2 regions of the Hominenteromicrobium sp. genome follow, and region 1 is predicted to be linked to the other one. Evidence: riboswitches for the same ligand, from Rfam matches in the RefSeq annotation. Region 1 holds a riboswitch; the other holds the start of a gene.
What was found. A riboswitch is a leader RNA that binds a small molecule or an ion and turns the genes downstream of it on or off. The one in region 1 is predicted to bind FMN.
Positions count from the first base shown of each region.

Region 2: it holds a riboswitch for FMN, as region 1 does, so the genes downstream of both, ACLTX1_RS07200 (ECF transporter S component) here and ACLTX1_RS11440 (ECF transporter S component) in region 1, are expected to answer to the same signal.

Region 1 is NZ_JBKWAE010000018.1:23,087-38,684, reverse strand. Features, by position in the region: gene ACLTX1_RS11455 (Sir2 silent information regulator family NAD-dependent deacetylase) at 408-1,292, opposite strand; gene ACLTX1_RS11450 (protein-ADP-ribose hydrolase) at 1,246-2,016, opposite strand; gene ACLTX1_RS11445 (4Fe-4S binding protein) at 2,019-2,627, opposite strand; gene ACLTX1_RS11440 (ECF transporter S component) at 2,632-3,336, opposite strand; FMN riboswitch at 3,321-3,438, opposite strand; gene ACLTX1_RS11435 (pyridoxamine 5'-phosphate oxidase family protein) at 3,454-3,849, opposite strand; gene ACLTX1_RS11430 (nuclear transport factor 2 family protein) at 3,960-4,865, opposite strand; gene ACLTX1_RS11425 (winged helix-turn-helix transcriptional regulator) at 5,086-5,409, shown strand; gene rlmD (23S rRNA (uracil(1939)-C(5))-methyltransferase RlmD) at 5,464-6,366, opposite strand; gene ACLTX1_RS11415 (class I SAM-dependent RNA methyltransferase) at 6,370-7,095, opposite strand; gene ACLTX1_RS11410 (D-2-hydroxyacid dehydrogenase) at 7,494-8,444, opposite strand; gene purF (amidophosphoribosyltransferase) at 8,850-10,289, shown strand; gene ACLTX1_RS11400 (GNAT family N-acetyltransferase) at 10,618-11,124, shown strand; gene ACLTX1_RS11395 (ATP-binding protein) at 11,407-12,585, opposite strand; gene ilvD (dihydroxy-acid dehydratase) at 12,585-14,240, opposite strand; gene ilvC (ketol-acid reductoisomerase) at 14,376-15,395, opposite strand; gene ilvN (acetolactate synthase small subunit) at 15,451-15,598, opposite strand, start outside.
Region 2 is NZ_JBKWAE010000007.1:86,624-102,221, reverse strand. Features, by position in the region: gene metK (methionine adenosyltransferase) at 50-1,234, opposite strand; SAM riboswitch class I at 1,321-1,422, opposite strand; gene ACLTX1_RS07200 (ECF transporter S component) at 1,526-2,134, opposite strand; FMN riboswitch at 2,357-2,488, opposite strand; gene tuf (elongation factor Tu) at 2,513-3,715, opposite strand; gene fusA (elongation factor G) at 3,807-5,900, opposite strand; gene rpsG (30S ribosomal protein S7) at 5,931-6,401, opposite strand; gene rpsL (30S ribosomal protein S12) at 6,589-7,017, opposite strand; gene rpoC (DNA-directed RNA polymerase subunit beta') at 7,216-10,821, opposite strand; gene rpoB (DNA-directed RNA polymerase subunit beta) at 10,850-14,575, opposite strand; gene ACLTX1_RS07165 (hypothetical protein) at 14,957-15,598, shown strand.

The DNA of each region.
Region 1 (15,598 bases):
CGGTATATACCTCTGCTTCCTTCTCCGGCCAGTCGGATTTTGCTTCTCAAAAATCCTGCATTTGTGTCACCTTGGTGTCACAAAATCCGCCTGTCCTACTGCCGCAGAAAAGTGTCTGTCAACCGCTATCTGCCCGTACAGCAGATGGCGAAGCCAGCCCCTTTCCCGCGTCAGCCGGAAGCAAAGGTATAACACACTAGACTTTGCAAGCAAAATCGTGTGCCAACAGGGATGCTCGCGCCCCTATTGGAAACCCTGCGTCAAAGGGGATTCCCCCCCTCTGAACACCCCATATTTTCTTCGCTGCGAGTACCCAAGCTGTAAAAATACAGTTTGGAACACCTGCTCAGAAAATGCAAAAGAAGCAGTTCTATCACACAATACGTGCGTGGTAGAACTGCTTTCTTTTATTGAATTGCAGCATCAGACAGGCTCTGCAAAACCTGTCCAATATCTGCATTCATGCAGATTGATCGTTGCTCAATTTCTTGAGGGCAAACTGCCTGACCTTGGTTGATGCAGGCGTAGGTAGCTTCTGGATTCTTGGCTGTCATCTGCCAGAAAGGGTACTTAATGATGACTGGGGTATTGTAGCCTACGCCTAATTCAAGGAAGAGAATTTTGCCACCCGTACGGGTACGGAGAAAATCCTCATACCGTTCTGCTGCTCTGTGCCAGCCCTCGTCCTCCACAAAGGTATCATCGCTGCGGAGGTTCATGGTCATGGGTTTCCCACAGTGGGGGCAGACCGGGAGCAGCTCTGACGGGATTTTCATGTCCTCCTGCCGTTTGACCATTTCGAGGATCACGGCTTCGTTATCAAAGGTTTCCTGACAGCACGGCTCACTGCACTGGAATAGGCCATAATCGCCCTGCGTGTAGAACAGCCGCTTCTTGTCAAAGCCAGCCTTCTGAAAGCAGTGATCAACGTTCGTGGTGATGACAAAATAATCCTTGTCCTGTACCAGCTTTAAGATGGCATCATAGACCGGTTTGGGGGCATCCATATAGCGGTTGATGTAGATGTATCGGCTCCAATACGCCCAATGCTCCTCCGGCGTGGCAAACGGGAAAAAGCCGCCGGAATACATATCTTGGATACCGTACTTTGCCGCAAAGTCGGAAAAGTATTTTTCAAACCGTTCGCCGGTGTAGGTGAAGCCCGCCGCCGTGGACAGTCCGGCTCCGGCTCCGATCACCACGGCATCACAGTCCTGTAATGCTGCTTTCAGCCGTTCCATCGGCTCAGAGCAGCTTTTCGTAGATGGCTTTGTCCAAATCCTTGAAAACATTGAAGATCACCTTCTTGACGCTGGTTTGCTTTTTGAGATATTCTTTGACCGTCCGAACCGCGATTTCTGCCGCCAGATCGTTTGGAAAATGAAACTCCCCTGTGGAAATACAGCAGAACGCCACGCTTTCCAGATCGTTTTCTGCCGCCAGCTCCAAGCACGAGCGATAGCAGGAGGCAAGCAGTTCTTTGTCCTCTTTGGTTACTCGACCGCTGATGATCGGACCGACCGTATGCAGCACATAGCGGCAGGGCAGATTAAACGCCGGGGTGATTTTCGCCTGTCCGGTGGGTTCGGGATAGCCCTGCTGTTCCATCAGTTGCTCACAGGTAAGGCGCAGTTCTACACCCGCAAAGGTGTGAATGGCGTTGTCAATGCAGCGATGGTTGGGAATATAGCAGCCGGTCATGCCGGAGTTTGCCGCGTTGACGATGGCATCGCACTTGAGCGTCGTAATATCGCCCTGCCAGAGATACAGCCCCGGCTGAATGGGTGTCAGGTCGGCAATATCCGTGATACCCTTTGCGGCGGTTTCGTCTTGCAGATAGGCGTCCTGCACTTGCAGAAAATCCGCACCAATGCGCACCGGTCTACGGACATTCATCAGCCCGCGCAGTAAAATATTCTGCCGCTCGGAATCCGCCGGGATGATCTGCTTCTGACAGGAGGGACGTTCGTTCAGCAGAGATTGTATGAGAAACAGTCTTTTTTCGCTCTGGTTCATAGTCAAACCCTCTTTTCGATAACCTGTTTAGGGCAGGTTTCCGCACACCGCCCGCAGTGCAGGCAGCGGTGCTGGTCGATGACCACCGGCTTCTTGGTAATGTCGATGCACTTCTGCGGGCAGACGGAGTAGCACAGCTTGCAGCCGATGCAGCCTTCGCCCACATAGTAACCCGGTGCTTCCTGTGCCGCTTTGCCGATGGTGAAGCTGTCCCGGACGATGTGTGCCGGGTCGCTGATGTCAAAATACTCCCCGTCCGCTTCGTACAAGCAGAACACCTCTAACGCACTGCGGGTATCGCCGGGATAGATGGACTGCATATAAGTGTTTTTCTCGAAAATCTCATCCAGCTTCTCGCTGCCGATATTCCTGATCTTGCCCCGCAGGGAGATCGAGATTTTGTCCTTTGTGGCGGACAGGGCGATGAAGCCTTGCTCCATGAGTTGGGCGTAGAACGCCTTGCCCTTGGCGGTGAGAAAATACACACCCTGTTCATCCCACAGCATCATGTCGATCACGCGGGTCTGGGGGTGGCTGTCTGCACCGATGGTGGCAATGGTGGTGGAGTGGATGCTCTCCACCAGCAGTTTCAGATAATCTTGTTTCGTCATACCGTCAACGTCCTTTCAGGATCGGCGTGAGCCGTTTATAGATCAGCATCGTCACGCCGCCGATGACGAGCCCTTTCAGCAGATTAAAGGGGAACGCATTGAACAGTACCACATCCAGCTTGGTATGGATAAAAGGCAGGAACTCGGCAAAGGAGGCAATGAGCTGATCCAGTGGCATAAAGTTCTCAAACAGCGGCAGCAGGATGAAGTAATTTGCCAGTGCTGCGGCGATACCCATAACGACGCTTGCAAGGACGCAGGCGGCCAGCGCAGTTTTCTTCGTTTTATGGCGTTTATAGATGAAACCCGCAGTGACCACATAGGCTGCGCCCATCAGGAAGTTGGCGATCTCGCCAATGCCTCCGGTGGAGGTGGTCAGAAGCTGCAAGGCGTTTTTGACAAGTTCAATCAGCAGACCGGAGAGCGGTCCAAAGGCAAATGCGCCGATGAGTGCAGGAAGGTCAGATAAGTCCATTCTCGCAAAGGACGGCGAGAGAGGAACGGGAAACTCCACAAAGGCCAGCAGATAAGCGACTGCGGACAGCATGGCGGTCATGGAGATGGTACGGACGGAAAGAACAGCGGTCTTTCTGCTTTTTTCGATGGAAACGGTATTCATGATTGCTCCTTGGAAAAGATATGCTGGGATTTGAAACAGCCCCACAGGACGGGTTTTCCTGCGGGGCTGCTTCCTCATATCTTCTTTCATCCGGACTATACCGTCGGTTGCGGAGTTTCACCACATCGGGCGCTTTTGCGCTTCGCAGACTTTACTGCCGGTCAGGGATTTCACCTTGCCCCGAAGATGTTGAATTGAGAGAGTTTCTTAGAACTCGTAGGGAGGGTTGCCGGAGAAGTCAGCGATAACGCCGTGGGCATTATCCAGATAGAACACCTCAAAGATGGGGTTGGTGGACTCGCCGTACTGGCCCTTCACGATGGGGTTCTGGATGCACATTTCCTTGGCGGCCATGTTATTCTCGAACACAGCCTTGCCGTGCAGACGAATCCACGCATACTCCGGGCTGGAAACCGAAATTTCGATCTCCGGATTTTCCCGCATATCCTTGTAGACGTCCTTGGTGTTGTTGGTGCAGAACCACAGCTTGCCGTCCAGCTCGCCCGCGAACATGAAGGGACGGCACTTTGCCTTGCCGTCACGACCGACGGTAGCAAGATACTGCACAGGGTTGGCATTCAGAAATTCTACGACTTTATTCATGATAAGTACCTCCGTAATTTGTTTTTTCTCTTGATGCTTTGATTGTAATGCGATTTGTACGACTTGTGAAGCACGCACAATATTGTGGTATGGTTACCTCCGGGTAACAATTAGAACTTGCCGTTCTGATTCTGCCAGGTGGACTGGTCTGCGATGGTCTCCATCACATCCCAATGCTCGGCGATCTTGCCATTCTCCACGCGCCACAGGTCATAGTAGCTGGTGGGTGTACCGCCGAAGGTACCCTCGCTGACGGCAAGGACGAAGTTACCCTCCGCCAGAACCATGTGGACTTCATCGTACACCATGGAAATGCCCTGCTCCGCCAGAGCGCCCAGTGCGGCATTCAGACCGGACACACCATCGGCAATGCCGCTGTTGTGCTGGATGTAGGCATCACCATCAAAGTAATCCGGGGTCTTATCGAGGTTGTTGCCCTGCATGACATCGTAGAGGAAATTCTTGACCAGCTCCCGGTTTTCCTCGGTCTTATCCAGATCCGTGACCTCCATCGTGCCGTCCATCTGGGTGTGACCGGAGGGATTCGGCTCGGCCAGCGCCGCCAGATTGTCCCAATGCTCGGCAATCTTGCCGTCTCCGTCAAAGCGGAAGATGTCAAAGGCGACCTGCTCACCGGCACCGGCAAAATTGTAAATCGTCTGCAAGAACACCTTGTCGCCGTCCTCAAAAGCACGGATGTTGTTCACAGTGGTTTTCACATCGGCGGATGCGAGATATTCCACGGAACCGATAAAGGCATCCGCACCGGTGCCGTATGCCAGATTGTGCTGGATGTAGCCATCCGCCAACAGGCTGCGGGCGGTGTCCGTATCGCCGGTGGCAAAGGTGTTGATGAGCGCCAGCGCCTTTTCGGTCTGGCTCTGCTCCTGCTGGACAGGTGCAGTCTGCTGGGTGTTTTCAGCGGGTGTTTTGGTAGCAGCGTCCTTGGAGCCGCAGCCGGTGAGAGCTGTGCCGATCATGGCAAGAGCCAGCGCGAGGGAAAGAATTTTTTTCATTTTGAGTAACCTCCTTGGTAATTGGGCTTGCTTTCGTTTGCCTCTGGCATTATAATAATGCCGTAGCCCCAATTCGTAAAGTAAGCACAATATTGTGCCGTAGTTACCAAATAGAAACTAATGGGTAGTTACCAGAAAGAAACGATTGCGCCGTTCCTGGGTTTTCCGGCAATTTGGCGCTTGAAAAAATTTTTATGGGAGGGATTCAAATATGAGCGAAATGACCGCAAAAGCCACTCTTCCTGCCTGTCCTGTGGAGACCACGCTGACCCTCATCGGGGATAAGTGGAAGGTGCTGATTCTGCGTGACCTGATGCCGGGAACGAAGCGGTTCGGGGAACTGAAAAAGTCCGTAGGCAATGTGTCTCAGAAGGTCTTGACCGCCCAACTCCGGGCGATGGAGGAAAACGGGCTTGTCCACCGTGAGGTCTACGCCGAAGTACCGCCGAGAGTGGAGTATTCGCTGACGGAACTCGGTAAAAGCCTGAAGCCCATTCTGGATTCCATGCAGGCTTGGGGCGAAGCATATAAGGCCAAACAGTAAAAAACCCGAAGCAGTACCTTTACCGTGCTGCTTCGGGTTTTCCTTATGTTGAAGTCAAATCATTCCAAAATGTTTCAACGCCTCCGTAATTGCCTTTTCCTTCTCTGGCGGGCACTGGGGCTGCTTGACGTTTTCAGACTTTGTCTTGTTGTAATTCTCACGCTCGATGATGCCGTACTTCTGCTTCACCTGTGCGATATACAGACTGCTGACCTTCAAGCCACTATGTTCAAGAACGTAATCCTTGATCTGACCATAGGTTGCCGTCCCTCTTTTATCCTGCACCAGTTCCTCAACATCCACATCAATGTTGATATGTACTGCCGGTTTTCTCAGAACTAACTGACATACCGTCTCCACATGCGCGGTACATGGGAACATATCGACGGGGGTGACGGCCTCAATATTATAGTCCTCGGCGGTAAACTGCTTTAAATCGCGGGCGAGGGTGGCGGGGTCGCAGGAGACGTAGACGACGCGCATGGGGCGCATGGCGGCGATGGTCGTGATAACGGCGGCATCGCAGCCCTTGCGCGGAGGATCAATGACGATGACATCGGGGCGCTCGCCGCGCTCGTAGAGGATGCGCGCGGCGTCTTTGGCGTCACCGCAAAGGAACTCGGCGTTCGTGACATGGTTGTGCGCGGCGTTTTTGCGGGCATTTTCAACAGCGGAGGGGATAATCTCCGAGCCGATGAGCTTCTTCGCGCGGCTCGCCATGGAAAGACCGATGGTGCCGGTGCCGCAGTAGAGGTCAAGCAGCGTTTCCGCACCTGTAAGCCCGGCGTACTCTGCGGCCTTGTTGTAAAGCGCCTCCGCCTGCGTGCGGTTCACCTGATAAAACGCGTGGGGCGAAATTTCAAACTCCAGCCTGCAGAGCGTATCGCGGATCGTGGGCTTGCCCCACAGCGTGCGCAGCTCGCGACCCAAAACGACATGTGTGCGCTCGCGGTTGATGTTTCACACAATGCCGGTAATTTCCGGCACAGCCTTGCGCAGCATTTTGACGAGCAAGTCTTCCCCGTGCAGCTTTGCGCCGTTCGCGACGATGCACACGAGCACCTCACCGCTCTTTTCGCCGCAGCGCATGTAAAGGTGGCGCAGAACGCCGCTGTGCGCCGCTTCATCGTAGATGCTCTCCCCGCTCAGTTTTTGCCACGCGCGGAACGCTTCCGCCGCGCGATCAAACACCTCGGGCTGCAAAAGGCAAGTGTGCGTGTCGATGATACGGTGGGAATTCACGGCGTAAAAGCCCATTTGCATTTCGCCGTTTTTAGAAAGCCCGATGGGCAGCTGGCATTTGTTGCGGTAGCGCGTGCGGGACGGCGCGCCGAGGATCGGCTCCATGGGGATATTTTCAAGGCCGCCGATGCGCTCCAAGGCGTCGCGGACACGCTGCGTTTTGATCTTCAGCTCCGCTTCATACGTGATGTGGCGGTAAACGCAGCCGCCGCACGGGCCTGCAATGGGACAATCCGGTATGGTGCGATCGGGCGACGGCGTAAGCAGCTCCTCGAGCCGCCCGAATGCGTACTTTTTGAGGACTTTTACGACGCGCACGACGCAGCGGTCGCCCACGGCGGTACCGGGCACGAACACGGCCATGCCATCTGCGCGGCAGATGCCGCTGCCCTCGGCGGTCATGGCGGTGATCTCCGCTTCAAACAAATCATTTTTCTTTATCATGGAAAAACCTCCGTCAAACACAAAATTCTCTTTTTCATGCATAAAGCAGAGAACATGCGGGTAATTTAAGGGTGAGATACGATTTCAAACGGGTTATGTGGAAAAACGCGGTCAATTTATATGTGCAAAATATACACAAATTTTTATTTTGATTTGTGCGACAATAGCAAAAGGGAGATTGTTTCAGAAACCGTTGACAATCGATATTTCAGTCGCTATAATAGAGACATAACAAATGACAACGAGCTCTGCGGTAAACGTTACCGCGACTTTTCAATACAACTCCTCCCCAAAAGAGAGCAAAAGGCGAGATTCATTTCTCGCCTTTTGCTCTTTTTTGCATTACTTTTTACAGAAGGCTTTTGAAGTCTCCGCAAAAAGCGAAAAGAGCGGTAAAATCACGAAACGACGTTCTGCGGCGTGCCGTTCCGGAACGCTTTCAGGTTCTCGGCGACAGTCTTAATGAGACGGGCGCGCGCGTCTCGGGACGCCCACGCGATGTGCGGCGTGACGATACAGTTTTTGGCGGTGAGCAGCGGGTCATCCTTTTTCGGCGGCTCGTGCACAAGGACGTCAAGCCCCGCTCCGGCGATGCGGCCACTATTCAGCGCCTCGGCAAGGGCAGCTTCGTCCACAACTGCGCCGCGCGCCGTATTGATAAGGAACGCAGTGGGCTTCATCAGGTTAAGGCGCTCCGCATTCACAAGCCCGCGGGTCTCGTCCGTGAGCGGGCAATGCAGCGAGACGACATCGGCATTTTTGAAAAGCGCGTCGAGCTCCGCCCACTGATAACGCTCGGGCAGCTCCCGTTTCGTGCGGCTGTATACGAGAATTTTCATGCCGAGCGCCGCGCCGAGCTTTGAGACGGTCTGCCCGATATGTCCGAAGCCGACGATGCCGAGCGTTTTGCCGTACAGCTCAAACAGCGGGTGCGTGCTGTGGCTCATCGTTTCGGCCTTATCCCAGTCGCCGCCGCGGGTGGCGGCGCTTATTTTTTCGGTGTGATTGCACAGCTCCAAAAGCAGCGCAAACGCCTGCTGCGCGACGGTCTCCACGCAATAAAGCGGCACATTGCACACGGTGATGCCCAGTTCTCCTGCGGCTTTGACATCGACAGTATTATATCCCGTTGCAAGAAGGCCGATAAAGCGCAGCTTCGGTAATTTCTGCATGATTTCGCGGCTTATAACATTGCGGTTCAAGATAACAGCTTCGGCGTTCTTTGCGCGCTCCACGATTTCTTCGGGCTTAGTGGAGTCATACACGGTGACGCTGCCGAGCGCCCTGAGCGGCGCCCACGAGACGTCGCCGGGGTTTGTAGAGCCGCCGTCCAAAATAACGATATGCATAGCGAGGTCCTTTCTGTCTTTCATTTTTTATCCTACATGTAAAAATGTGTTATGGCTCTTTCTAACGGCCGTTTCTGACCGCCGTTTAAAAAACCTTTGATAGGGTTTCTTACGGCTGAACAGTCCCCCGGACTGTTCGGGCTCGTCGTTTCTTTCGCTTGCTATTATACCGCATTTTGTTTTTTGTTTCAACGATTTTGCGCGCCGTTTGTCAAAGGATTTTGTCATCCTCTACACATATTTGCAGTTTTTAAAACTTAGAATTGCAATTTCACAAAAATCCGATTATAATAATTCTGTTAAGCGGGAAACGTTTTCACGGCGTTTGCCGCCTGTGTATTTTCGGCAGATAAACTGAACACAAACAGCAGAATACCGCGGTTTGCGGAGGAACGGGGGACTTCTATGAACTACGATCGAACACCATTTGAAACGGACAAGCCCGGCGAGGAATGCGGTGTTTTCGGCGCATACGATTTTGACGGACACGACATTTCTTCTTCCATTTATTACGGATTATTCGCCTTGCAGCACCGCGGACAGGAAAGCTGCGGCATCGCCGTCAGCGACACCGAGGGCCCCAAAGGCAAGGTGGATTACTACAAGGACATGGGCCTTGTAAACGAGGTATTCGACGAGGAGCGTCTCAATCGCCTGCACGGCAATATCGGCGTGGGCCATGTGCGCTACTCCACCGCCGGCGCGAGCAACCGCGAAAACGCGCAGCCGCTCATCATCCACTATATCAAGGGCACGCTGGCCGTAGCGCACAACGGCAACCTGACAAATGCCGTTGACCTCCGCGAAAAGCTAAAGTACAGCGGCGCTATTTTCCAGACGACCATCGATTCCGAGACGATCGCCTACTACATCGCACGCGAGCGCGTGCAGACGAAAAACGTGCAGGAGGCCGTCAGCCGCACGATGGACAAAATTGAGGGTGCCTATGCCCTCGCGGTCATGTCCCCCCGCAAGTTGATCGGCGCGCGCGATCCCTATGGCTTCAAGCCCCTATGTATCGGCAAGCGCGACAACACGTATTTCCTCTCCAGCGAGACCTGTGCGCTTGACGCCGTGGGCGCGGAATTCGTCCGCGACGTAGAGCCGGGCGAGATTGTCACCATCACGCCGAACGGCATTCTCTCCGACAAATCGCACTGCCTTCCCGCCGAAAAGCAGGGACGCTGCATTTTTGAGTACATTTATTTCGCCCGCCCGGACAGCCGCATTGACGGCATCAACGTGTATTCCGCACGTCTGCTTGCCGGCCGTTTCCTCGCGAAAGATTCCCCCGTGGATGCGGACATCGTCGTCGGCGTGCCGGAATCCGGCAACGCGGCAGCACAGGGCTACGCCATGGAATCCGGCATCCCCTACGGCACGGCATTCGTGAAAAACAACTACGTCGGCCGCACATTCATCAAACCGAAGCAGAGCAGCCGTGAATCCAGCGTGCGCGTTAAATTAAATGTCCTGCGCGAGGTTGTCAAGGATAAGCGCGTCATCCTCATCGATGACTCCATCGTGCGCGGCACGACGAGCGACCAGATTGTGAACATGCTGAAAGACGCAGGCGCAAAAGAGGTGCACATGCGCATCAGCTCGCCCCCGTTCCTGTGGCCGTGTTACTTCGGCATCGATGTGCCGGAGCGCCACCAGCTTATCGCCTATAATCACACGGTCGACGAGATCTGCAAGGAGATCGGCGCAGATACGCTCGGTTATTTACGTTTAGAGCGTCTGCCGGAAATGGTGAACGGCCTCGGCATCTGCACGGGCTGCTTTACGGGTAACTACCCCATTCCCGCCCCGAAAGACGACATCCGCGGCGAATACGAAGCGTAATGCGTTTCTGTCGGCGAAAAGGCTCTGCTCACAAACGCGTGGTGGATTATCGTCATTCCCGGCGTGTTCCTCATCGCAACACTCCTTTGCATCACCAGTCTCGGCAGTACCCTGCAAACGGGTTCGAGCCGCCGCCACAGCAATTTGTAAAATCAAATTTACCTGTATACACAAAAACGCTCCCGGCATAAATGTAGATGTCCATAAAACAGCATCAATCCCGGCAGTAATGTCTGCCGGGATTGTTCTTGCCGTACATTGAAGCCATATGATATGATTAAACAGACTGATAAACTTGAGTTTATTTGATTAAGGAGAATTGAAAATAATGTTGGAATTAAAAAGATTGTCAGTTGATGATGGCTTAGATATTTACACAATGCTGCAAGAGATCCCTGCTGAAGAAAATGGATTAATTAACAAAGCCAACGGATTAACATTTGATGAGTATAAAGAATGGTTGATTGTAAAACAGAGGGATTCTGAGCAAGAAGGGATTGTAGATGGTTGGAAAGTGCCTTCTACAACTTTTTGGCTATATGCTGATGGTATTCCGGTTGGATTTGGTTCTGTCAGACATTTTTTGACTGAGGCATTGAGAAAAGCAGGAGGAAATATCGGGTACGGAATTGCACCAGCGTTTCGTGGAAAAGGATATGGAAAAGAACTGCTGAGATTATTGCTTAATGAAGCGAAAGGAATGGGAATAGATAAAGTGTTAGTAACCATTCTTTTAGATAACATAGCATCTCAAGCTGTGGCAATAGCAAACGGAGGTGTTGTTACTGAAAGAACTGACGAGAGAGTTTTCATTTGGATTGATACTAAGAAATAAAAAGGAAAATCAATTCCAATTTGTCAAACAGTAAGGGCGCACTTCTATACACCATTCGGTGTAGTGCGGTAATGTGCGATTTTGCACCGCATCCAAGCCTCCCGCGTCAGAGGGAGCCATGGATATTCTAGCCCTAACATAAAAAAAGAATCCGACCTTTGATTGCAGCCATAGGTCGGATTCACTTTTTTATGAGCAACCAGCTAAAAACCGGGAGCATTTTTCATTTCGTGTTTTAACGGCAAAGGTGCCGCTTCAAAAACAGTCTGCTGTATAAGGTTTTTATTCCGCCTTGGAAAGCAGTCCGTCGATGAACTGACGGGCAAGTCTCGCGGAGCGGTTGCCACGCTCCAGCGCAAAGCGCTCGGCGAGCAGCTCCAGTTCCTGCGTCGGCATATCGATGCCGTTTTCCTCCGCAAGGTGGCGCACGATGTGCAGAAACGTGTCCTTGTTCGGCTTGCTGAATGTCACGTGGATGCCGAAGCGCTCGGAAAGCGATGCGAGCTCCTGCATCGTATCGTTGCGGTGAATGTCATCGCCCTCACGGTCGGAGAACTTCTCCTTGATGATATGGCGGCGATTACTCGTCGCGTAGATTGCCACGTTCTGCGACTTCGCCGTAACGGAGCCCTCCAGCACCGCTTTCAGTGCATTGAAGTTATCGTCGTCCTTGAGGAACGAAAGGTCGTCGATGAACAGAATAAACTTCAGCGGGTTCGCAGAAAGCTCATCGAGAATTTTCGGGATAGACTGTAACTGATCCTTGCGCACCTCGATGATACGCAAACCCTCGCGCCACAGCGCATTGACGACGGCTTTCACCGTAGACGATTTACCCGTACCGGCGTCGCCCGTCAGCAAAATGTTCGCTGCGGGTTTACCCTCAAGCAGCGCCTTTGTGTTATCGATGATGATCTGGCGCTCGCGGGCGTAATCCACAAGGTCGGAAAGCTCCGTCTTGTCCGGGTTGCTGACCGGCACGATCTCGGCATTCTCGCCAAGGTAGAACATACGGTTTTTGGCGTAAATGCCGTAGCCGTACTTGCCGATGTTCTCGGTGCGCTCTGTGTAGCACGCTTTAATGTCCGGCGCTTCGCTGACAAAGCCGGGTAAAAAGCCCCTATACTCCATCGCGCTGCGCAGCGTTTCCGGCGTGAGCTCCGCCGTCATCTGCAGCGTTTTAAGCTCTTCCAAAACGGCCTCGCGCAGGTAAGCGGGGATCTCTTCCTTTTTGCCCACGGCCTGCACGTAGACGTTCTCGCTGTTTTCGCAGATTTCGCGCACATACGCGCCGAGTATGCCGCCGTTTGCGCGGTACAGCGCAGAGACGAACGACGCATACAGCGCCGGGGACGGCTCTGCGAGATACTTACGCAGACTATTTATAACCGCATCTTCCTGTAATTCTTTGAACACCGCCAGCGTGGAAAGGCGGATGCTCAACTCCTGTAAACTACCCATCAGTTCAAAATCGCCCCCGAAGCACCGCTGGAGACCAGCGCCGCATAGCGCTTCAGGTAGCCGGAAAGCTCTTTCTTCTTCGGCACAAAGTTCTTCATGCGTTCATTGAGGACAGCCTCGTCCACCTTCAGCTCAATTTTGTTCTCCGGAATATTGATGCTGATGATGTCGCCTTCCTCCACAACGCCGATGGGGCCGCCGGAAGCCGCTTCCGGGGAAACATGGCCAACGCACGCGCCGCGCGTTGCGCCGCTGAAACGGCCGTCCGTGATGAGCGCCACGCTGTTGCCGAGACCCATGCCCATGATAGCAGAGGTCGGGTTCAGCATCTCGCGCATACCGGGGCCGCCCTTCGGACCCTCATAGCGGATGACAACGACGTCGCCCGGTACGATCTTGCCCGCGTTGATGGCCGCCTGTGCGTCCTCCTCGCTCTCAAACACGCGTGCCGGGCCTTCATGCACAAGCATCTCCGGCAGAACGGCAGAGCGCTTTACAACGCTGCCCTCCGGCGCAAGATTACCGCGCAGCACGGCGATGCCGCCGGTCTGACTGTACGGATTCTCAATGGGACGGATAACGTCGTGGTTCAGGTTCACGCAATTCTTGATGTTCTCGCCGACGGTCTTGCCGGTCACGGTTATGCAGTCCGTGTGCAGCAAACCCTTTTTGCTCAGCTCATTCATCACAGCGTACACGCCGCCCGCTTCGTCAAGCTCTTCAATGTACGTTCTGCCCGCCGGTGCCAGATGGCACAGGTTCGGGGTCTTTTCGCTGATCCGGTTTGCGATGTCGAGGTTGATCTCGATGCCGCACTCGTGCGCGATGGCCGGCAGATGCAACATACTGTTCGTAGAGCAGCCGAGTGCCATATCGACCGTAAGAGCGTTCATAATGGCGTCCTTCGTCATGATGTCACGCGGGCGAATATTCTTTCTCAGCATATCCATGACCGCCATGCCTGCGTGCTTTGCAAGCTCGATACGTGCGGAGTATACCGCCGGGATGGTGCCGTTGCCGCGCAGACCCATGCCGAGGGCTTCAGTCAAGCAGTTCATGGAGTTTGCGGTGTACATGCCGGAGCAGGAGCCGCATGTCGGGCAGGTCTTGCACTCATATTCGCGCAGCTTTTCTTCGGTAATCTTACCGGCGTTGAATTCGCCCACCGCCTCCGAAATGGAGGAGAAGCTCGTTTTTGCACCGTCTACGTGGCCCGCAAGCATCGGACCGCCGCTGACGAACACCGTCGGCACATTAAGGCGCGCCGCCGCCATCAAAAGACCCGGCACGTTCTTGTCGCAGTTCGGCACCATGACGAGCGCATCAAAGCCGTGTGCCAATGCCATGGCTTCGGTGGAATCCGCAATGAGGTCGCGCGTGACGAGCGAATACTTCATGCCGGTGTGGCCCATTGCAATGCCGTCGCATACCGCGATCGCCGGGAAGACAATCGGCGTGCCGCCTGCCATCGCAACACCGATCTTTACGGCGTCCACAATTTTATCGATATTCATGTGGCCCGGGACGATCTCGTTATAGGAGCTGACGATGCCGACGAGCGGACGTTCGATCTCCTCCTCCGTGAGGCCCAGAGCATGGTACAGCGCACGGTGCGGCGCGTTCTGCGTACCGATTTTCAGAGAATCACTTTTCATTTTATTTCCTCGATCCGTGAAATTTTGGCTGTGGCGCGGCGTCCCACATGGAAAAACGCGCCGTGTGTAAATAGGGTTTAAGCCATAGAGGAAAACTCCCCTATGGCTATCCCCTTAAAACAGATTCCGTTCAAATCAGTTGTTGATGAGCTTATCCTCGTCGCTCCAGCTGTACAGCTTGCGGATATCCGCGCCCACAGCCTCGCTCGGATGCTCGGAAGCCAGCTTGCGCATTGCGTTGAAGTGTACCTGGCCGCCTGCGGAAGACATGTCGAGCAGGAAGTCCTTTGCGAAGGTGCCGTCCTGAATGTCCTTCAGGATCTTCTTCATGGTCTTCTTCGTCTCCTCGGTGATGATCTTCGGGCCGGTGATGTAATCGCCGTACTCTGCCGTGTTGGAGATGGAGTATCTCATGCCGGCAAAGCCGCTCTGGTAGATGAGGTCAACGATGAGCTTCATCTCGTGGATGCACTCAAAGTACGCGTTTCTCGGGTCATAGCCTGCCTCAACCAGCGTCTCGAAGCCGGCCTGCATCAGAGCGCAAACGCCGCCGCAGAGAACTGCCTGCTCACCGAAGAGGTCGGTCTCGGTCTCGGTACGGAACGTGGTCTCCAAAACGCCTGCTCTTGCGCCGCCGATACCGAGTGCATAAGCAAGGCCGATGTCCCAAGCGTCGCCCGTTGCATCCTGCTCGACCGCGATGAGGCACGGTACGCCCTTGCCTGCCTGATACTCGCTTCTGACCGTGTGACCCGGGCCCTTCGGCGCGATCATGATGACGTTGACGTTCTTCGGCGGCTTGATGCAGCCGAAGTGAATGTTAAAGCCGTGTGCAAATGCCAGGGTCTTGCCCTCGGTCAGGTTCGGCTCAATGCTCTCTTTGTACAGTGCAGCCTGCTTTTCATCGTTGATGAGAATCATGATGATGTCCGCAGCCTTTGCAGCCTCAGCGCTTGTCATGACCTTGAGGCCCTGTGCCTCGGCCTTTGCCCAGCTCTTGGAGCCTTCATACAGACCGACGATAACGTCAACGCCGCTGTCCTTCAGGTTCAGTGCATGTGCGTGACCCTGCGAGCCGTAGCCGATGATGGCAACGGTCTTGCCTGCGAGCTTCTGCAGATCGCAATCCTGCTGATAAAAAATTCTTGCCATGATAAATTACCTCTTTCTGTGCATGAATTGGTATGTTAATTTAAATGGACAAACTAAATTAGAAATTGATGGCCTGACGGATCGTCGTGCTGCCCTTTTCAAGGGAAACATTGCCGGTGCGGCAGATCTCAAGGATCTCGTAGTCGCGCATCAAATCGACGAATTCATCGATTTTTCGCGATTCGGAGGTCAGGCAAAGCATCAGG
Region 2 (15,598 bases), on a different contig from region 1:
CAGTCTATGACGCGAAGGTGCATTCGGTTCTTATTCTGTTTTGCGCAAATTAAAGCACGGCAGCCTTCAGAGCCTCAACCTTGTCGGTCTTCTCCCACTGCACGCCGAGTTCCTCACGGCCCATGTGGCCGTAAGCGGCGAGCTGACGGTAAATCGGGCGGCGCAGGTCGAGGTTGCGGATGATCGCGTTCGGGCGCAGGTCAAAGACCTTCTGCACAGCCTCGGCAAGCTTGGAATCCTCCACCGTGCCGGTGCCGAACGTATCGACCATAACGGAAACCGGGTGTGCAACACCGATGGCGTATGCAAGCTGCACCTCGCACTTCTTTGCAAAGCCCGCAGCTACAATGTTCTTTGCAACATAACGTGCCGCGTATGCAGCGGAACGGTCAACCTTCGTCGGGTCCTTGCCGGAGAATGCACCGCCGCCGTGACGGCCTACGCCGCCGTACGTATCGACGATGATCTTTCTGCCGGTCAGACCGCTGTCACCTACCGGGCCGCCGATGACAAAACGACCGGTCGGGTTTACATAATACTTCGTGTTCTCATCGATGAGCTCCGCCGGAACAATCGGCTTCACAACATATTCGATCATATCCTTGCGAATCTGCTCCAAAGAGACAGCCTCGCTATGCTGTGTGGAAATAACGATGGTGTCGATGCGCTTCACCGTGTCGCCGTCGTATTCCGCCGTCACCTGCGTCTTGCCGTCCGGGCGGAGGTAGTCAAGCGTGCCGTCCTTGCGGACTTTTGTCAGCTGCTTTGCAAGCTTATGCGCCAAAGAGATGGTCAGCGGCATCAGCTCCGGGGTCTCATCGCAGGCATAGCCGAACATCATGCCTTGGTCGCCCGCGCCAATGAGGTCGTCCTGGTCAGCGGCGCCGTTTTTCGTCTCAAGGGATTCGTTCACGCCCATTGCAATGTCCGGGGACTGCATGTCGATGGAGGTCAGCACCGCACAGGTCGCACCGTTGAAGCCCGCATCCGGAGAATCGTAACCGATCTCTTTGATGACTTTACGCGCAATCGCATCGATGTCCACATAGCACTCGGTGGAAATCTCGCCCATCACGTGCACCATACCGGTCGTCGCCGTCACTTCGCAAGCTACATGCGCGGTCGGGTCTTTCGCCATGATGTCGTCGAGAATTGCATCGGAAATCTGGTCGCAAACCTTGTCCGGGTGGCCTTCGGTCACGGATTCAGATGTAAAAAGATGTTTGTCGTTCATGTTTTGCTCCTTTACTCTTTTCACTCACAGCCCCTACAAGGAATTTTCGGAAAAAAAGAACCGCTCAAAAGATGAGCGGTTCAAAATCCTCATCTTTCGGCATTGCCATGCCGCAGGAATTAGCACCTTGCAAAATGCAGGTTGCCGGACATCAAAGGGCCTGTTCCCTCCGTCACTCTTGATAAGGGCATATTCATTTTTGACTGTAAAAAAGTATAACACAGTTTTTCGCAAATAGCAAGGGAAAAAACCGCAGAAAATCCTGGTTTTATACCGACAAATTCCGGCATATCATACGACTTTGCCGTTGATGACCGGCTCCAGCTTTTTATATACCAGAATCGTGATAACCGCACTGATGAGCCCCTTGCAGAACGTAAACGGCAAGTTAAAGATCAAAAGCGCCTGCCACAACTCCTGCACGGACGGATTGATTGCCTGATACATGCCCATAATGGCCTCCATCGGCATCACATTCGTGTAGATTGGGTAAATGATGAACAGATTCGAGAAGAATCCCAGCACCGCCATCAAAAGCGCGCCAACAACAGAGCCCACAATCGCGCCGCCGTAATTGCGGTGGTGGCGGTAAATCAGCCCCGCCGGCACCACAAACGCAGAACCGATAATGAAGTTCGAAAGCTCACCCACACCGCCGGTGATGGTCTGCGAAAGCAGCACAAGGTTTTTCACAAAGCAAACGACAACGCCGCTCACCGGCCCAAGCGTAAACGCCGCGATCAGTGCCGGCAGCTCGGAAAAGTCGAGCGAAATAAAGCTCGGCATAAACGGCAGCTGGAAGTGTAAAAACATCAAAACGGTCGCAATCGCCGCCAGTACGCCGGTCATTGCAATTTTACGAATATTCACATTGGAAGTTTTTGCAGTATTTACGGTCATAAATGTCAGAACCTTTCTGTATGAATATCAGGCAGCGCAAGGAAATTCACTCGCGCTTGTATTTTCCCTTTATGGGAAAGCACAAATCCGCGCAGCACCGCCTTTAGAATGCCGCATAAGCCATGCGCATTCCCAACTTATACTATGTCAATACAGAAACGGGGGTAAGAATCAAAAAAGCACCCCACGAAAACTCGCGGGGTGCCGAAATCCTTTTGATTCACGTTTCTTCTATCATCCGGACTATACCGTCGGCTCCGGAATCACACCGGATCAGCGCAAAACTGCGGTCGCGGGCTTATGCCAAAGGCATTTACCGCCGGTGAGGAATCACACCTCGCCCCGAAGAAAATGATGAGATTTTAGTTTGAGCAAAAATTACTCGTTGATACCCGTAACAACGCCGGAACCAACAGTTCTGCCGCCTTCACGGATAGCGAAGCGAAGACCCTCTTCGATAGCGATCGGGGTGATCAGCTCAACGTCCATGACAACGTTATCGCCAGGCATGCACATCTCGGTGCCTTCCGGCAGAGAGATAACGCCCGTAACGTCGGTGGTACGGAAATAGAACTGCGGACGATAGTTGTTGAAGAACGGGGTATGACGGCCGCCTTCGTCCTTGGTCAGAACGTAAACCTGACCCTTGAACTTGGTGTGCGGGTGAATCGTGCCCGGCTTGGACAGAACCTGGCCGCGCTCGATGTCGGTTCTCTGGATACCACGGAGCAGAACGCCGATGTTATCGCCAGCCTCAGCAAAGTCGAGGAGCTTGCGGAACATTTCGATGCCCGTAACAACGGACTTTCTTCTCTCGTCGGTGAGACCGATGATTTCGACTTCGTCAGACATCTTCAGAATGCCACGCTCAACTCTACCGGTAGCAACAGTACCACGGCCGGTGATGGTGAAGACGTCCTCAACCGGCATCAGGAACGGCTGGTCAGCCTTACGTTCCGGGGTCGGGATGTAGTCGTCAACAGCATCCATCAGGTCGAGGATGCACTTGTACTCAGGAGCGTTGACGTCCTTGGACTCGCTGGTGAGTGCGAGGTAAGCGGAACCCTTGATGATCGGGGTGTCATCGCCCGGGAACTCATACTCGTTCAGCAGGTCACGGATCTCCATCTCAACAAGCTCGAGGAGCTCTTCGTCGTCAACCTGGTCGCACTTGTTCATGAATACAACAATGTACGGAACACCAACCTGACGGGAGAGGAGGATGTGCTCACGGGTCTGCGGCATCGGGCCGTCAGCAGCGGAAACGACGAGGATAGCGCCGTCCATCTGTGCAGCACCGGTGATCATGTTCTTAACATAGTCAGCATGGCCCGGGCAGTCAACGTGAGCGTAGTGACGCTTGTCCGTCTCATACTCAACGTGAGCGGTGTTGATCGTGATACCACGCTCTCTCTCTTCCGGAGCCTTATCGATCATGGAGTAATCCTCGAACTGTGCCTGGCCCTTCAGAGCGAGAACCTTCGTGATAGCAGCAGTAAGAGTAGTCTTACCATGGTCAACGTGACCGATTGTACCGATGTTTACATGGGGCTTATTTCTTTCGAACTTAGCCTTTGCCATTGGAATTGCCTCCTTTTATTCAGTAAAATAACCTTTTGAGTTTATTACCATTGTAGCAACAAACCGCAAAAAAATCAAGTAGTATTTCGCTTTATTCAGCCTTTTTTCTGGAAGCGATGATCGTTTCAGAAACAGACTTCGGAACTTCAGCGTAGTGAGAGGGCTCCATGGTGTACTGACCACGGCCCTGGGTCTTGGAACGCATATCCGTTGCGTAGCCGAACATCTCAGACAGCGGAACTTCGCTGGTGATCTGCATAGCGCCCGGAGTAGCCTCCTGATTCTGCATGATGCCGCGACGGGAGTTGAGGTCACCGATAACGTTGCCGAGGTATTCCTCCGGAACGGTAACAACAACCTTCATGATCGGCTCCATGATGACCGGATCAGCCTTGCGCATAGCATCCTTAAATGCCATGGAACCGGCGATCTTAAAGGCCATTTCAGAGGAGTCAACTTCATGATAAGAACCATCGTACAGCGTGACCTTCACGTCAACAACGTTGTAACCAGCAAGCACACCGGAGAGCATTGCGCCCTGGATACCCTGGTCAACAGCCGGGATATATTCCTTCGGAACCGTACCGCCGACAACTGCGTTGACGAACTCGTAGCCCTTACCCGGGTTCGGCTCAATACGGATCTTAACGTGACCGTACTGGCCCTTACCGCCGGACTGACGAGCGTACTTCATATCGGAATCCGCATTCTTGCGGATCGTCTCTTTGTAAGCAACCTGCGGCTTACCGACATTAGCCTCAACCTTAAACTCACGCATCAGACGGTCAACGATGATCTCCAGATGGAGCTCACCCATGCCGGCGATGATGGTCTGGCCGGTTTCTTCATCGGTATATGCCTTGAAGGTCGGGTCTTCTTCTGCGAGCTTTGCAAGTGCAATGCCCATCTTTTCCTGACCGGCCTTGGTCTTCGGCTCAATCGCAACACGGATAACCGGCTCCGGGAATTCCATGGACTCAAGGATGATCGGGTGCTTTTCGTCGCAAAGAGTATCACCGGTGGTGGTGTTCTTCAGACCGACTGCAGCAGCGATGTCGCCTGCGTAAACCATTTCCAGATCCTGTCTGTGGTTTGCGTGCATCTGAACAATACGACCGATACGCTCGGTGTTATCCTTTGTGGAGTTGTAAACGGTGGAACCAGCCGTAAGCGTACCGGAGTACACACGGAAGAAGCACAGCTTACCGACGAACGGGTCCGTAGCAATCTTAAATGCAAGAGCAGAGAACGGCTCCGTATCGGAAGAGTGACGAACGTCCTCTTCTTCGGTTTCCGGGTTTACACCCTTAATAGACGGAACATCCGTCGGGGCCGGCATGTAATCAACAATCGCGTCCAGAAGCTTCTGAACACCCTTGTTCTTATAGGAAGTACCGCAGGTAACCGGAACCATCGTGTTGTTGATGGTGGACTTGCGGATGCAGGTCTTGATCTCATCGATCGTGAGCTCTTCACCCATGAGATACTTCTCCATGAGTGCGTCGTCCTGCTCGGCGACATGCTCGATCATCTCGGTGTGATACTTCTCTGCGAGCTCTTTCATGTCTTCCGGGATCTCTTCGCAACGGATATCCTTGCCGAGATCATCATAGTAGACATAAGCCTTCATTTCCACGAGGTCGATGAGGCCCTTGAAGGTATCTTCAGAGCCGATCGGCAGCTGGATCGGTACAGCGTTGCACTTCAGTCTCTCGCGCATCATGTTGACAACGCGGTAGAAATCAGCGCCCATAATGTCCATCTTGTTGACATACGCCATACGCGGAACCTTGTATTCCTCAGCCTGACGCCAAACGGTCTCAGACTGCGGCTCAACGCCGCCCTTTGCGCAGAAAACCGTTACGGAACCATCGAGAACACGCAGGGAACGCTCAACTTCAACGGTGAAGTCAACGTGGCCCGGGGTGTCGATGATGTTGATACGGTTCTGGTGACCGTTTCTGTCCGGCCAGAAGCACGTCGTAGCAGCGGAAGTGATCGTGATACCTCTCTCCTGCTCCTGTGCCATCCAGTCCATCGTAGCGGAACCGTCGTGGGTCTCGCCGATCTTGTAGTTGACGCCTGTGTAATAAAGGATACGCTCGGTCGTTGTTGTTTTACCGGCATCGATGTGCGCCATGATGCCGATATTTCTTGTAAATTCAAGTGGTACCTGACGGGCCATATAATCCTCCTTAATACGTTTACAGGTAAATTACCATCTGTAATGTGCGAAAGCCTTGTTGGCTTCTGCCATCTTATGCGTATCGTCACGCTTCTTAGCAGCGCCGCCGGCGCCGTTCAGAGCGTCAAGGATCTCTCCGGCCAGTCTCTCCTTCATCGTCTTTTCAGAACGAAGTCTGGAATAGCTCGCCATCCAGCGCAGACCCAGGGTCTGACGTCTCTCCGGACGAACCTCGATCGGAACCTGATAGTTCGCACCGCCAACACGGCGTGCCTTAACCTCCAGGCTCGGCATTACGTTCTCCATAGCCTGCTCGAAAACCTCCAGAGCGTTCTTGCCCGTCTTCTCTTCGACGATCTCGAATGCTTCGTAAACGATCTTCTGAGCTACGCCCTTCTTACCATCATACATGATGTTGTTAATCAGGCGTGTGACCAGTTTGGAATTATACATAGGATCCGGCAAAACATCGCGTTTTGCTACATTGCCTCTTCTTGGCATAGTCTTCCCTCCTTCACATAATAGTATGAATTCATCGGTACTCGAAAGCACAAGCTCCCGCCGGCTAAGAAAAGGTATTTACGCACGATAATCAGTAGCTTATCTATTATAAATACCCTTAAAGCGAATTTCGCTTTTCCGGTCAAAAGTTCATTGTGTAACGATTAAATTTGGCTCTTTAAAGAAATTACTTCTTTGCAGCGCCGGCCTTCGGTCTCTTAGCGCCGTACTTGGAACGAGCCTGCATACGCTTTGCAACACCCTGCGCGTCAAGCGTGCCGCGGATGATGTGGTAACGTACACCAGGAAGGTCCTTAACACGACCGCCACGGATCATAACAACGCTATGCTCCTGCAGGTTGTGACCAACACCCGGGATGTAAGCGGAGACTTCGATACCGTTGGAAAGACGGACTCTGGCAATCTTACGAAGTGCGGAGTTCGGCTTCTTCGGGGTAGCAGTCTTAACAGCAGTGCAGACACCGCGCTTCTGGGGAGAATCCTGATCGATAGCAATTCTCTTCTTGGAGTTCCAACCCTTCAGCAGTGCCGGCGCCTTTGCCTTCTTCTCGGAAACTGCGCGACCTGTGTGAATCAACTGGTTAAATGTGGGCATATTGCACCTCCTTACACAATTTCTATATATGTCATGCGGGTTTATATTGCCCGCAGAACATGCGCCTATACAAAACAGTATCCTGTCCGTACAAAAATCGCGCGGACAGGTCTGTTTTATGCGGTTTCAAAGGCGGTTCTGGCAGAAATTCTCAGATTCCATGCCCACAACACACCATTTGACATTATACACCGCTCATTATTCGTTTGTCAAGCCCTCTTCTGCATTCTGTGCGGAAGTTTTTTCCTCAAAGCTGTTCAAAGCGGCTACGGCCTCCTGGCTTAAAGAGCTGCTCGGCGCCGTCGGCGCAATTTCGACATTGGTGTAGCAGTCCATGCCGGTGCCGGCCGGAATCAGCTTACCGATGATGACGTTCTCCTTCAGGCCAAGCAGCGGGTCTACCTTGCCCTTGATGGCGGCGTCGGTCAGCACGCGTGTGGTCTCCTGGAAGGAAGCAGCGGAAAGGAAGGACTCGGTCGCCAGAGATGCCTTCGTGATACCGAGCAGCGTCGGCGTGAATGTCGCCTCGCGCAGGCCGGTTTCGCCGTTTGCAATTCTTGCGGCGATCTTCTCGTTTTCAAGAAGCGTGTCGTTCTTATCGACGAGCGCGCCGACGAGCAGCGGCGTGTCGCCCGCGTCTTCAATGCGCACCTTGCGCATCATCTGACGAACGATAACTTCGATGTGCTTATCGTTGATATCAACACCCTGCATACGGTAGGTGCGCTGCACTTCCTCAATGAGGTAATCCTGCACCGCCTCCGGGCCGCTGATGGCGAGCACGTCGTGCGGGTTGACGGAGCCTTCGGTCAAGCGGGTGCCCTTTTCAACCACATCGCCCTCTTTTACGCTGAGGCGTGCGCCGAACGGGATGAGGTAGCTGCGCTGGTCGCCATCGCCGCGAACGACAATGTGGCGGTTCTTCTTGACCTCTTCAAAGCCGATCGTACCGCCGATCTCTGCGATGATTGCGAGATGCTTCGGCTTGCGGCTTTCAAACAGCTCACTGACACGCGGAAGACCCTGCGTGATATCTTCTGCGGATGCAACACCGCCGGTATGGAACGTACGCATCGTCAGCTGGGTACCCGGCTCGCCGATGGACTGTGCGGCGATGATACCAACCGCCTCGCCGACCGTGATCGGCTGGCCGTTTGCAAGGGAGGAACCGTAGCACTTCTTGCACACGCCGTGACGGGTGCGGCAGTTCAAAATAGAGCGGATCTTGATGTGCGTCGTGCCGCGGCTGATGATGAGGTCAGCTTCGGCGTCGCCAATCATCTTATCCTTAGAGACGAGCACGTTGCCATTCTCGTCACAGTAATCGTCAAGCAGGTAGCGGCCCACAATACGCTCCTTAAGCGGCTCAATGGACTCGTTACCGGATTTGATTTCGAACACTTCCAGACCCTCGGTCGTACCGCAGTCATCCTGACGAACGATAACATCCTGAGAAACGTCAACCAGACGTCTGGTCAGATAACCGGAGTCAGCCGTTCTCAGAGCCGTATCGGCAAGGCCCTTACGAGCACCACGGGAGGAAATGAAGTATTCCAAAATGTTCAGGCCTTCACGGTAGTTCGCCTTGATCGGAATTTCGATCGTCTTACCGGACGTATTCGCGATCAGACCGCGCATGCCGGCCAGCTGACGGATCTGGTTCATAGAACCACGGGCGCCGGAGTCTGCCATCATGAAGATCGGGTTGTAACGGTCAAGGCCGTCCTGCAGGGCTTTCGTAACGTCGTTCGTCGCCTTTTCCCAAGTCTTCAGAACCGCGCTGTAACGCTCGCCGTCGGAGAGGAAGCCGTCGCGGAAATCTGCGGTAATCTCGCTGATCTCTGCCTCTGCCTTTGCAAGAATCTCCTGCTTCTGCGGCGGAATAGTCGCATCGCAGACAGCAACGGTGATTGCGCCGATGGTGGAATACTTGTAGCCCTGTGCCTTAATGGCATCGAGCATTTCGCTCGTGATTGCCGTGCCGTGCTTTTTGATGCACTTGTCGATGATCTTGCCGAGCTGCTTCTTACCGACGAGGAAATCGACCTCAAACTTGAGGATGTTCTCCGGGTCGGTGCGGTCAACAAAGCCGAGATCCTGCGGGATCGGGCGGTTGAAGATCATGCGGCCCATCGTCGTATCGACAAGACCCGTATATGTCTGGCCGTTGTACTCCACGGTTCTTCTGACCTTGATCTTGGAGTGCAGCGTGATATATTTTGCGTCATACGCCATGAACGCTTCGTCCATGTTGCGGAATACCTTGCCTTCACCGGTCTCTCCGTCCTTATCGAGCGTAAGGTAATAAGAACCGAGAACCATATCCTGCGACGGGACCGCAACAGGGCTGCCGTCGGAAGGCTTTAAGAGGTTGTTTGCAGCCAGCATGAGGAAGCGTGCCTCTGCCTGTGCTTCTGCGGAAAGCGGCACATGCACAGCCATCTGGTCGCCGTCGAAGTCCGCGTTGAACGCGGTGCAGACGAGCGGATGCAGCTTAATGGCGCGGCCCTCAACGAGGACCGGCTCAAACGCCTGAATGCCCAGACGGTGCAGCGTAGGTGCACGGTTCAGCATGACCGGATGGTTCTTGATGACAATCTCCAGTGCGTCCCAAACCTCGCTCTTCGCGCGCTCTACGGCCTTTCTTGCAGCCTTGATGTTGCCGGCGGCACCGGTCTCGACAAGGCGCTTCATAACAAACGGTTTAAAGAGCTCCAGTGCCATTTCCTTCGGCAGGCCGCACTGGTACATTTTCAGCTCCGGGCCAACAACGATAACGGAACGGCCGGAATAGTCAACACGCTTACCGAGCAAGTTCTGACGGAAGCGGCCCTGCTTGCCCTTCAGCATATCGGAAAGGGACTTGAGCGGGCGGTTATTCGGGCCGGTGACCGGTCTGCCGCGGCGGCCGTTGTCGATGAGGGCATCGACGGCTTCCTGCAGCATACGCTTCTCGTTGCGCACGATGATGTCCGGCGCGCCGAGCTCGATGAGTCTCTTCAGACGGTTGTTTCTGTTGATAACTCGTCTGTACAGGTCGTTCAGGTCACTCGTTGCAAAGCGGCCGCCGTCCAACTGTACGAGCGGACGGATATCCGGCGGGATAACCGGCACGGCATCGAGGATCATCCACTCCGGGCGGTTGCCGGAGATACGGAAGGATTCCACAACCTCAAGACGCTTGAGAATGTGCACGCGCTTCTGTCCCTGCGCGGTTTCGAGGTCTTTTTTGAGCTCTTCGCTGAGCTTTTCGCAGTCGATATCCTCGAGCAGCTTCTTCACAGCTTCAGCGCCCATGGACGCCTCGAAGTCGTCCTCATATTTTTCACGCATGTCGCGGTATTCCTTTTCGGTGAGCGTCTGCATCTTAGAGAGCTCACGAACGGAACCCGGATCCGTAACGATGTAAAGTGCGAAATACAGAACCTTTTCCAGTACGCGCGGGGAAAGGTCAAGAATCAGACCCATGCGGGACGGGATGCCCTTAAAGTACCAGATGTGCGAAACCGGCGCTGCAAGCTCAATGTGACCCATGCGCTCACGGCGAACCTTGCTGCGCGTCACTTCAACGCCGCAGCGCTCGCAGACCTTACCCTTAAAGCGGATGCGCTTATACTTGCCGCAATGGCACTCCCAGTCCTTTGTCGGTCCGAAAATGCGCTCGCAGTAAAGGCCGTCGCGCTCCGGCTTCAATGTACGGTAGTTGATGGTCTCGGGCTTCGTGACCTCACCGTACGACCAGGAGCGAATCTGCTCGGGCGATGCAAGGCCGATCTTTATTGATTCAAAAACGTTAAACTCCATATATGCGATCCTTTCCTTTCACCCGAAATTAGAACTCGTCGTCGATGCCGTCAAACAAATCGTTATCGGAGCCTTCAAACTCATCATCGTCGCCGGTAGAGAAGAAGTCGTCCTCTTCCCCGTCTTCGTTCTCGATGGAATAGCCGTCGAAATCGCCGTCCGTTGCGACGTTTTCTTCATCAAAGACCTGATCGCCCGGGGTGAGACCCACATCATCGTCATCGTCGAAGCTCTGGCGCAGGTCAATCTCCTCGTTGTCCTTATCCAGTACCTTGATGTCGAGGCCGAGTGCCTGCAGTTCCTTGATAAGAACGCGGAAGGATTCCGGAATGCCCGGCTTCGGCACGTTCTGGCCCTTAACAATGGCTTCGTAGGTCTTTACACGGCCCACAACGTCGTCGGACTTCACCGTCAGAATCTCCTGCAGGGTGTAAGCCGCGCCGTAAGCCTCCAACGCCCAAACTTCCATTTCGCCGAAGCGCTGGCCGCCGAACTGCGCCTTGCCGCCCAAAGGCTGCTGGGTAACGAGGGCATACGGACCGGTGGAACGGGCGTGAATCTTATCGTCAACAAGATGATGGAGCTTGAGGTAGTACATGTAGCCAACGGTAACCGGGTTATCGAAATACTCGCCGGTACGACCGTCACGCAGACGGAACTTGCCGTCCTCACTCATGCCCGCCATGCGGAAGCACTCGCGGATATCCGCTTCGTGTGCGCCGTCGAATACCGGGGTCATAATCTTCCAGCCGAGTGCGTTTGCCGCCATGCCGAGGTGAACCTCGAGAACCTGTCCGATATTCATACGGGACGGAACGCCCAACGGGTTCAGAACGATGTCAAGCGGTGTACCGTCCGGCAGGAACGGCATCTCTTCCATCGGCAAAATGCGGGAAACAACACCCTTGTTACCGTGGCGGCCGGCCATCTTATCGCCGACGGAGATCTTTCTCTTCTGTGCGATATAGCAGCGCACGACCTTGTTGACGCCGGGGCTCAGCTCATCGCAGTTGTCTCTCGTGAAGACCTTAACGTCCACAATGGTGCCGTACTCGCCGTGCGGAACACGGAGGGACGTATCGCGAACCTCGCGGGCCTTTTCACCGAAGATGGCGCGCAGCAGGCGCTCTTCGGCGGTCAGCTCGGTTTCGCCCTTCGGCGTGACCTTACCAACCAGAATATCGCCGGCGTGAACCTCCGCACCCACACGAATGATGCCGCGGTCATCAAGGTCGCGCAGCAGATCTTCGTTGACGTTCGGGATGTCGCGGGTAATCTCTTCCGCGCCGAGCTTTGTATCTCTGGCTTCCATCTCATACTCTTCGATATGGATGGAGGTATAAACGTCGTCGCGTACGATTTTCTCGTTTAGCAGAACGGCGTCCTCGTAGTTGTAGCCTTCCCAGGTCATGAAGCCGATGAGCGCGTTCTTGCCAAGCGCGATCTCGCCGTTCTTAATGGCCGGGCCGTCCGCCAGAACATCGCCCACTTCAACGCGGTCGCCGCGGTTGACGATCGGGACCTGGTTGATGCAGGTGCTCTGGTTGGAACGCATGAACTTTGTGACGACATAGTCGTCGATATCGCCGTTATCGGTCGTCACGCGAATGAGGTCTGCACTGACGCTCTTAACGACACCTGCGCGTTCGCACAGGACGCAGACGCCGGAGTCGACGCCTGCTTTATACTCCATGCCGGTACCGACGATCGGAGACTCGGTGCGGAGCAGCGGAACTGCCTGACGCTGCATGTTCGCGCCCATCAGAGCACGGTTCGCGTCATCGTTTTCGAGGAACGGGATCATCGCCGTTGCAACGGAGAAGACCATACGCGGGGAAATATCCATGTAATCGACGCGGGTCGGCTCAACCTGAATGAACTCGCCCTTGAAACGTGCGAGAACGCTGTCGTTTGCAAAGGTGTTGTCTTCATTCAGCTTTTCGTTTGCCTGCGCAACGATGAACTCGTCTTCCACGTCCGCCGTCATGTAAACGACTTCGTTCGTAACCTTGCCCGTCGCCTTATCAATCTTTCTGTACGGCGCTTCAATGAAGCCGTAGTGGTTGATTCTTGCGAACGTTGCAAGATAGGAGATCAGACCGATGTTCTGACCTTCCGGGGATTCGATCGGGCACATGCGGCCGTAGTGTGTGTAGTGAACGTCTCGAACCTCGAAGCTCGCACGGTCACGGGAAAGGCCGCCCGGGCCCAAAGCGGAGAGACGGCGCTTATGCGTCAGCTCTGCCAGCGGGTTCGTCTGGTCCATGAACTGGGACAGCGGAGAAGAACCGAAGAATTCCTTGATCGCTGCAACGACCGGACGGATATTGATGAGAGAATGCGGTGTAAGGGATTCCATATCCTGACCTTGCAGCGTCATGCGCTCGCGGATCACGCGCTCCAAGCGGGAGAAGCCGATGCGGAACTGGTTCTGCAGCAGCTCGCCGACGGAACGGATACGGCGGTTGCCGAGCTGGTCGATATCGTCCGTAAAGCCGAGACCGACAGCAAGGCAGGTCATGTAGTTGATGGAGGAGAAAATATCATCAATGATGATGTGGTTCGGGATCAACTCGTCATGACGTGCGGTGAGCTGCTCTTTGAGCTTCTCTTCGTCGTCGCCGCACTCTTCGAGAATCTCGGAGAGCACTGCGTAGCGCACACGTTCGTTGATGCCGCACTCTGCCTCTGCATCAAAGGAAACGTATTTTGCGATATCGACCATGCCGTTCGAGATGACCTTCGTCTCCTTGTCGTCCTCAAGGGCAACCCAGGCGGTGGTCACACCGGCGTTGTCGATGTCTTCGGCAAGCGTGCGGGACACAACGGTGCCCGCCTCTGCCATCACCTCGCCGGTCGCCGGGTTGACGATCGGGCGGGAAAGCTGACGGCCGGTGATTCTGCCGGCAAGGTTCAGCTTCTTATTGTACTTATAACGGCCGACTCTGGAGAGGTCGTAGCGTCTCGGGTCGAAGAACAGGCCGTTCAAATGGAACTGCGCGCTTTCAACCGTGGGCGGCTCGCTCGGACGGAGCTTTCTGTACACCTCAAAGAGGCCTTCCTCCATGGTGTGCGTGGTATCCTTATCGATGGTCGCAAGGATGCGCTCGTCTTCGCCGAAGTATTCCTTGATCTCTTCGTCGGTGCCGAGACCGAGTGCGCGGATGAACGCGGTCATCGGAAGCTTTCTGTTTTTATCGATACGCACGTAGAGTACGTCGTTCACATCGTTTTCGTACTCCAGCCATGCGCCGCGGTTCGGAATGACGGTGGAAGAGAAAAGCTGTTTGCCTGTTTTATCGTACTCCATCTTATAATAGACGCCCGGAGAACGAACAAGCTGGGAAACGATAACACGTTCTGCGCCGTTGATCACAAAGGTGCCGGACGGTGTCATCAGCGGGAAATCGCCCATGAAGACTTCAGATTCCTTGATCTCGCCCGTTTCCTTGTTGAGAAGGCGTGCAGTGACGCGCAGGGCTGCCGCATAGGTAGCATCGCGCTCTTTGCATTCCGTTACCGTGTAATTGGGTTTTTCGTCGAGCTTGTAGTTCACGAAGTCCAGAACCAGATTTCCGTTGAAATCCGTAATGCCGGAGACGTCGTCAAAAACTTCCCTCAGACCTTCCTTCAGGAACCAGTCGTAGGAATTTTTCTGAATCTCGATCAGGTTCGGCATATCGAGAACTTCATTGATGTGCGAGAAGCTCATGCGTGTGTTCTTGCCAAGCTGTACCGGCTTAACATTCACCATTGACTCAACCACTCCATTCTTAGTATTTGACCCGTGTTTTTAAGCAAAATCACTTAAAAACGGCGGAAAGAATATCCGTTCATGTGAATTTTATAGATTATGCTTGATTATTTTTCGGAACTGTGTTATAATGCAGATCAGAGAAAGAAATGGCATATCTATCCATGATGATACATTGTAATATGATACACCGTATCTGTGGATTTGTCAAGCCTTTTCCCGAAATTTTTCGAGTTTTATTCCCTTTTTCTTTTCTCAAATTCCAAAGCAGAATAAATTGAATTTTGACCCGTATACCCGATAGCACATGGACCTTGTAAACTGCAATCGGGCTTTATTTTTATCCGCTGCTAATCATTTTAATTTGAGGAGGAACACTGTATGAAAAAGCATTTCGCAAAGCAGATTTTCGCCGCTGCCCTTGCAATCAGCTTCGTGTGCGGGCTTTCGGCATGCCGTGAACGCGAAGAAGAGCAACTCACGTTAAAGCCGGTGATTTATCTTTATCCGGAAGAAAAAACGGACATCTCGGTTACGCTCGCGTACGACGGAACGCTCACTTGCACCTACCCGAATTACAAAACCGGCTGGCATGTTTCGGCGAAACCTGACGGTACTCTGACGGACGAGGACGGCCAAACGTATAACTACCTGTACTGGGAAGGCACGGACAGCGCGGAATACGATCTTTCCCACGGCTTCTGCGTAGCGGGCAGCGACACCGCCGCTTTCCTCGAAAATGCCTTGCGCGACCTCGGACTCACCCGCAAAGAAGCGAATGAATTCATCGTGTACTGGCTTCCCCAGATGCAGGAAAATCCCTATAATCTCATCGCGTTTCAGTCCGACTGCTATACGCAGGTGGCGCAGCTGGATATCTCCCCCGCGCCCGACACGCTCCTTCGGGTCTTCATGGCGTGGAAACCGCTTGAAGAGAAAGTCGACATTCCCGCGCAAACGCTCACCGCTCCCACCCGCGACGGCTTCACAGCGGTGGAATGGGGCGGCAGCCGCATAAACTGA